Linked DNA regions of Flavisolibacter tropicus. The protein of the gene in region 1 interacts with the protein of each later gene in a pairwise test. Links are inferred from orthologs where the notes say so. Each region holds a gene or a part of one and is shown in the gene's direction. Other genes may lie near its edges.

Region 1 (3,243 bases):
TAACTCGCCTGTTGTACTAATGAGCGCAGCAGAGGTACAGTTCATCATTGCTGAAGTACGTTTCAGAGCTAACAATTTAGCTGCGGCTGGCACTGCTTATAATACAGCCATTACAAAGGATTTTGAGGCTTTAGGACTTACTGGCGCAGCTGCCTACTTGGCTAAACCAGACGTTGCTTTTGACAATACATTAAAACGGATAATGGAACAAAAATGGATCACCATGTATCAGGCTCCTTATGAATCCTGGGTTGACTGGAGAAGAACAGGTTTTCCTGCTATAGTAAATAACGGAACAAATAGAACCGGTGGTGTGATCCCTCGGAGACTTCCCTATCCACAATTGGAAATCAACCTTAACCGCGCAGCTCTGGAAGCTGGTCCAGGGGTGCCTATTCCATTTGAAACACTTAAAACCAGGGTTTGGTGGGATGTACCATAAATTCATCTTAGCGCAGTTTAATGGCTTGGTTGTCTAACACCAAGCCTTTTTTCTTGGCAGGCCTTTAAGCTTTCCTATCCCTGGCAAATACTAGAATTATACATTCTCCTTATAAAAAAATCCTGTTAATCCCCCTTTAATTCCTCCTCTCAGCGGTTACCTTTGCGGCTCTTAAGTTTCACCGTATGCTGGCAGGACTACAAAATGTAACATTTGACTTTGGGGCGCGCACAATTGTAAGAGACGCGACCTGGCACATTCATCCCAATGACCGTATTGGCCTGATTGGCTATAATGGAACGGGAAAATCTACCCTACTAAAGCTTTTTGTAGGCGAATACCAGCCATCTGCAGGTACTGTTGAACGCAGCCGGAATACCTCTATTGGTTATTTACACCAGGATCTTCTGAGCTTTGACACCAGCGAAAGTATCCTTGAGGTAGCCATGCATGCTTTTGATAAGGCCAAGCAAATAGAAAAAGAATTGGCCCAAATTACAGATGCGTTGGCTAAAAATGAAACGGATGAGCTGCTTATGCAGTACAGCGAAAAACTGCACGAGTTTGAAGAAGCCGGAGGTTATACCATAGAACATCAAACTGAAGAAGTTTTACAGGGACTGGGCTTTAACAACAGCGATTTAAAGCGCCCTTACCGGGAATTCAGCGGTGGATGGCGTATGCGCGTCTTATTAGCTAAAATGATCTTGCAACAGCCCGACCTGCTGTTAATGGATGAACCTACCAACCACTTGGACCTTCCATCCATCGAATGGCTGGAAAAATACCTCCAACACTATAAAGGTGCAGTGGTTATTGTGAGCCACGATAAATACTTCCTGAACCGCATGGTGAAGAAGATTGTAGAGCTGTATCAAAAAGAACTGCATTTCTATACCGGCAATTATGAGTATTATGAAACAGAGAAGCAACAACGGATAGAATTGCAGCAACGCGCCTTTGAAAACCAGCAAGAATACATACGCCAGCAAGAACGCTTTATTGAGCGCTTTAAAGCAAAAGCTTCAAAAGCCGCGCAGGCCCAAAGTATTGTAAAGCGTTTGGACAGGCTAGAACGTATTGAAGATGTAGAGATTGAACGTCCAGACATCCGTATCAACTTCCCAGTAGATAAAGTACCGGGTAAAGTATTGGTGGACCTAAAGGGAGTGAGCAAACGATACAGTGAAAATGTGATCTTACAAAATGCTACCGCTGAAATTGAGCGTGGTGATAAGATTGCCCTGATCGGTGCTAACGGTAAAGGTAAGTCTACCCTTCTTAGAATTATAGATGGTAGTGAACCTATTGAAGGAGAACGTAAATGGGGGCATAATATTGAAGAAGCCTTCTACGCGCAGCACCAGTTAGAATCATTAACATTAACGCATACTATCCTTGAAGAAATGAAAAGCGCCGGCTCCCAAAAAACAGAGCAAGAGCTGCGCAACTTATTAGGTTGCTTTCTTTTTGGAGGAGATGATATTGATAAAAAAATCAAGGTCCTAAGTGGAGGGGAAAAAGCAAGAGTAGCCTTGGCTAAAACCATCATCAGTAAAGCCAACTTCTTATTACTGGATGAACCGACCAACCACTTAGATATACACTCTACTGAACTTCTTATTGACGCACTGAAGCGTTATGAGGGAAGCTTGGTGCTGGTTAGTCACGACCGTTATTTTGTATCCAAAACTGCCAATAAGATCTGGGAGATCAAAGATCATGAGATCAAGGAGTTCAAGGGCACTTATGAAGAATGGGTAGCCTGGAACGAGCGTATGGCTAAAAATGGCGCTCAGGGTGCGGAACCAAAAGCAAAAAGCCAGGTACAGAAGGAAAAAGAAACACCCCAGGTAATAACACCACAACCCGTTGTTAATACAGCGCCTAATGTTCCTATCAACAAAGAGGCAAAAAAAGAACTGCAAAAGCAACAACGCCTGTTTCAAAAGCTTGAAGAAGATATTGCTGCATTAAATGCTCAAAAAAGCCAACTGGAAGCAAAATTGGGTTCTCCCGAAGCCTACGCAGACAAAAACATATTTGCCGATACTGAAAAGCAGTATAAGTCAGTGTTGGCAAAGCTGACTGAGCTAAATACTACATACGAACAGGTATTTGAGAAGTTAATGGAGCTGGAAGGGCAGTAATCCCAAATGTTTAAAAGCTTTTATAAGACAAAGCGAGGGCATACTATTCTATAGGCCCTCGCTTTGTCTTATTATGACTATACCCTGATCTTGCCGATGGGTCACTTTACGCATGCAAGCTGGTACTATTCATCAACATTAGCTGTTATGCTATGCCCAGGAGGGTTAATTTATATCTTTAAGGTTCTGCCCTTTAGCCTGGATCTCAAGCAGTTGTATTATTTATTTTACTTATGACTTAGGGATGTAAGTAGAAGTTGTATAGGCTTATCTAAGGAGGAGTAGTGAATGTGGAAGGCAGGTAGAGGGCTTTATCTGTGCAGTTAGTACGGACTTACCTACAGAACACCCACAGATTAGGTACAGACTAGGTACAGGAGAGGTACAAGAGACTAGGGAGATAGGTAGGGCGGCGTGGCAGCAGCCAGGCTCGTGAATGGTCAGTGGTGAGTAGGCTAACACCCGCTCCCAGCCCCTAAAGGGGAGAGACCACACCCCAGACCGCTATTAAATTCCAAAAGACAAATTCCAAATTCCAGTTATATGAGCCTCCCTTACTGGGGAGTTACAGAGGATATCCTCCTCTACTCCTCCTACCATCCTCCTATACTACTTCACTAAACCTTCCCCACTGACCAACAACTATTGACT
Region 2 (3,602 bases), 1.5 Mb from region 1 along the record:
GGGAAATATTTTAGATTTCGGATTGCAGATCGCAGTTTTTTTTGTTAGGACCATGTTTTGGGCAGATTTTATAAGATTATTAGCAGAGTTAAGGCGGTTTAAGGATTTGAAATTGGATTTCACTCAGGGAGCGCTTTGCGCTATTGGTTTTACGCAGAGTCGCTGGGAGCGCAGAGAATTGGTTTCGCACAGAGCAAAGGAGCACCGTGGATTAATGGGATTTAGCATGGATTAGCAGGATTTATAAGGATGGCGGATATGAGTAAGGTTTATGACGGATTTAGGTTGAAAGGTTAACAGTGAAATAAGTTGAATAAAAGGGAGTAAAATTGGGGATTTGGCATTGGGGGATAGGAGAGAATGGTTTTAAATCTTTAAGAGGCTTTGCCTTAGTCTGGTTCTCAGGCAATTTTCTATTTGTTTTTGTTGAGGAATAAATGAGTTGAAAGCAGGTCTTTTATTGACTCATTTCAATCCTTTTATATTCATCTCTACTTGGTTGTATATTTTGACCGATATTTGCCTACCCAAAAAATCCTAAAGCAGATTTCATGAAGGACTTCTCTTATATTACACATTCACACCCTGCTTATATTGAGAGTTTGTATAACGATTTTGTGCAGAACCCCGAAAGCGTGGAACCCGAGTTTCGTAAGTTTTTTGAAGGGTTTGATTTTGCCATGTCCAATACGAACGGACATGCTGTAGCAGGTGCTGTTGGTGGCGCTGCAGTAGATGCTGGTCAGTTGAGCAAAGAATTTAGTGTGTATTCACTCATTCAAGCCTATAGAAGGAAAGGACACTTAATTGCTAAAACCAACCCTATTCGTGAGCGCAAGGACAGAGGCGCCAATTTGGATATTAAGTACTTTGGTTTAGCGGAAGCGGATCTGAATCAGTCTTTTATAGCTGGGCAATTTATTGGAAAGCCGAATGCTACTTTACAACAGATCATTGATCAGCTGCAAAAGATCTATACTGGCCATGTGGGTGTAGAATATCAATATATTCTAAAACAAAAGCAGGCAGAATGGCTGGAAAAAGAAGTAGAAGCTTCATTACAACAATCACTGCCTTTAGAGCGCAAGCGTCGTATATTAGAGAAGCTGAACCAGGGAGTTATTTTCGAGAAGTTTCTACACACAAAATATATTGGTCAGAAGCGCTTTTCACTTGAAGGCGGTGAAACAACCATCCCTGCATTAGATGCTATTATTGGTACTGCTGCTGAGTCTGGCGTACAAGAAGTAGTAATTGGGATGGCACACCGTGGCCGATTAAATGTGCTGGCTAATATTTTAGGTAAAACCTACGAGCAAATATTCAGTGAGTTTGAAGGAACAGCTATTCTAGACCAAACTATGGGTAGCGGTGATGTTAAATACCACCTAGGCTTTAGCAGTGAAGTGCAAACTGTTTCTGGTAAGAATGTTCACCTGAAATTAGCACCCAACCCCTCACACCTGGAAGCTGTAAATCCTGTAGTATTAGGATATTCAAGAGCCAAAGGTGATGTCCTTTATAACTCAGACTTCGATAAGATATTACCTATTCTGATCCATGGCGATGCTTCAGTAGCAGGCCAAGGTATAGTATATGAGATCCTGCAGATGAGTAATCTGAAGGGTTACGATACCGGTGGTACCATTCACTTTGTGATCAACAACCAGATTGGATTTACTACTGATTTTGATGATGCCCGTAGTTCTGACTATAGCACCTCAATAGCAGCTACCGTGCAAGCTCCAGTATTACATGTAAACGGTGATGATGCTGAAGCCGTGGTTAAATGCGTAGAAATAGCCACTCGTTACCGCCAGGAATTTAATGCTGATATCTTTATTGATATGGTTTGCTATCGCCGTCATGGACATAATGAGGGTGATGATCCGAAGTTTACTCAACCACACTTATATGCGTTGATCGATAAGCATGCCAATCCTAGAGAAGAGTATGTGCAATTCTTATTAAAGAATGGAGAGGCTGATGCGCAGGATCTGGCAAAGGAAATGGAGAAAAAGTTCTGGTCGGATCTACAAGAGCGCTTGGATGAAGTGAAGCAAAATCCATTGCCTTATAATCCACAAAAGCCGGATCAGTGGTGGCAAAGCTTGAGAAAGGCAACACCATCTGATTTTGAGCAATCTCCATCGACAGCTGTTAGTGAGCCCGTTTTCAAAGAGTTGTTTGACGGGTTAATGAAAATCCCAAGTGATTTCAAGCCTTTACGTAAAGTTGAAAAACTGTTAAGCGATAAAGTAAAGCTGTTTGAAACCGATCAAAAAGTAGATTGGGCAACTGGTGAATTATTAGCTTATAGTAGCTTGCTGGTAGAAGGTAAAGATGTGCGTATGAGCGGCCAGGATGTAAAACGTGGTACATTCTCTCACCGTCATGCTGTGCTTTATGACGAGAATACTAACTTAGGTTATAATCGTTTGAATCATTTCAGAGAAGGACAACAAGGTACCTTCCGCATTTATAACTCCTTATTAAGTGAATACGGAGTATTAGGTTTTGAATATGGTTATGCCATGGCAAACCCTAACGCTTTGGTATTATGGGAAGCTCAATTTGGTGATTTTGCCAATGGCGCCCAAATCATCATTGACCAATTCATCGCTTCTGCCGAAACGAAATGGCAGCGTATGAATGGAGTGGTAATGTTGTTACCCCATGGTTATGAAGGGCAGGGTCCTGAACACTCAAGTGCACGTTTAGAGCGCTTCCTTCAATTGTGTGCTGAATTGAACATGGTCATCACCAATATTACGACATCGGCCAACTTGTTCCATGTACTGCGTCGCCAATTGACATGGCCATTCAGAAAGCCGTTGGTCAACTTCTCACCAAAAGCTAATTTGCGTTTGCAGGCAACCTATTCACATGTTAGCCAATTTACACAAGGTGGTTTCCAAGAAGTAATTGATGATGCTTTTGTACAGGATGCCAGCCAGGTGAAGAAAGTATTGTTCTGTAGTGGTAAAGTGTATTATGACCTTGCTGAGCGCCAACTGAAAGACAACCGAAATGATGTAGCTATTATACGCGTGGAGCAGCTGTATCCATTGCCAACAAAGCAATTGGATGCTCTTTACCAAAAGTATAATAAGGCTACATGGTTCTGGGTACAAGAAGAACCACTTAATATGGGTGCTGCCAGCTTCTTGCAAATGAATCTTAAGAGTATCAATTACGGTATCATTAGCCGTCAGCCGGGAGCAGCTACTGCAACTGGTTATAGTAAGGTGCATGCACAAGAGCAAGCGGAGATTGTGGATACGGCGTTTAGTATATAAGAGACGTGAAACGTCAAATGTGAGACGTGAAATGGCCAGCGCACGGAGCCTACTTGTGCAAAATGCAGGTAATGTTGTGAGAAGTTAATTGTTTTAAGAGCCTTGAGATGAAGTAGAGAGTGATGAGAAAGGCGAGGTAATAGACAAAAGATAGAAACTTAAAGAAATAAGTCAGAAATTCGCGAAATCGAAATAAGATAGCAATGATTGAAATTAAAGTACCGACTGTTGGTGAATCAATTAACGAGGTAACATTGGTAAAATGGCTGAAAAGTGATGGTGCCTATGTAGAACGTGATGAAG

What was found.
Region 2: the proteins of SY85_RS01065 (region 1) and SY85_RS07270 interact in binary tests that used the Escherichia coli proteins (3 or more experiments, as listed by UniProt). The link is inferred for Flavisolibacter tropicus from one-to-one orthologs.

What each region holds. Positions count from the first base shown.
Region 1 is NZ_CP011390.1:281,876-285,118, reverse strand. What follows is about bases 197-3,109. They hold SY85_RS01065 (ABC-F family ATP-binding cassette domain-containing protein), read left to right. Parts: upstream 197-627; coding sequence 628-2,592; downstream 2,593-3,109. Other genes in these bases: SY85_RS01070 (SusD/RagB family nutrient-binding outer membrane lipoprotein), read left to right, coding at 197-442. In the rest of the region: more of SY85_RS01070, read left to right, coding at 1-196. UniProt on the Escherichia coli protein: Genetic data indicate it may be involved in ribosome assembly or function.
Region 2 is NZ_CP011390.1:1,735,830-1,739,431, reverse strand. The notes cover bases 228-3,499. They hold SY85_RS07270 (2-oxoglutarate dehydrogenase E1 component), read left to right. Parts: upstream 228-551; coding sequence 552-3,299; downstream 3,300-3,499. In the rest of the region: odhB (2-oxoglutarate dehydrogenase complex dihydrolipoyllysine-residue succinyltransferase), read left to right, coding at 3,503-3,602. UniProt on the Escherichia coli protein: E1 component of the 2-oxoglutarate dehydrogenase (OGDH) complex which catalyzes the decarboxylation of 2-oxoglutarate, the first step in the conversion of 2-oxoglutarate to succinyl-CoA and CO(2).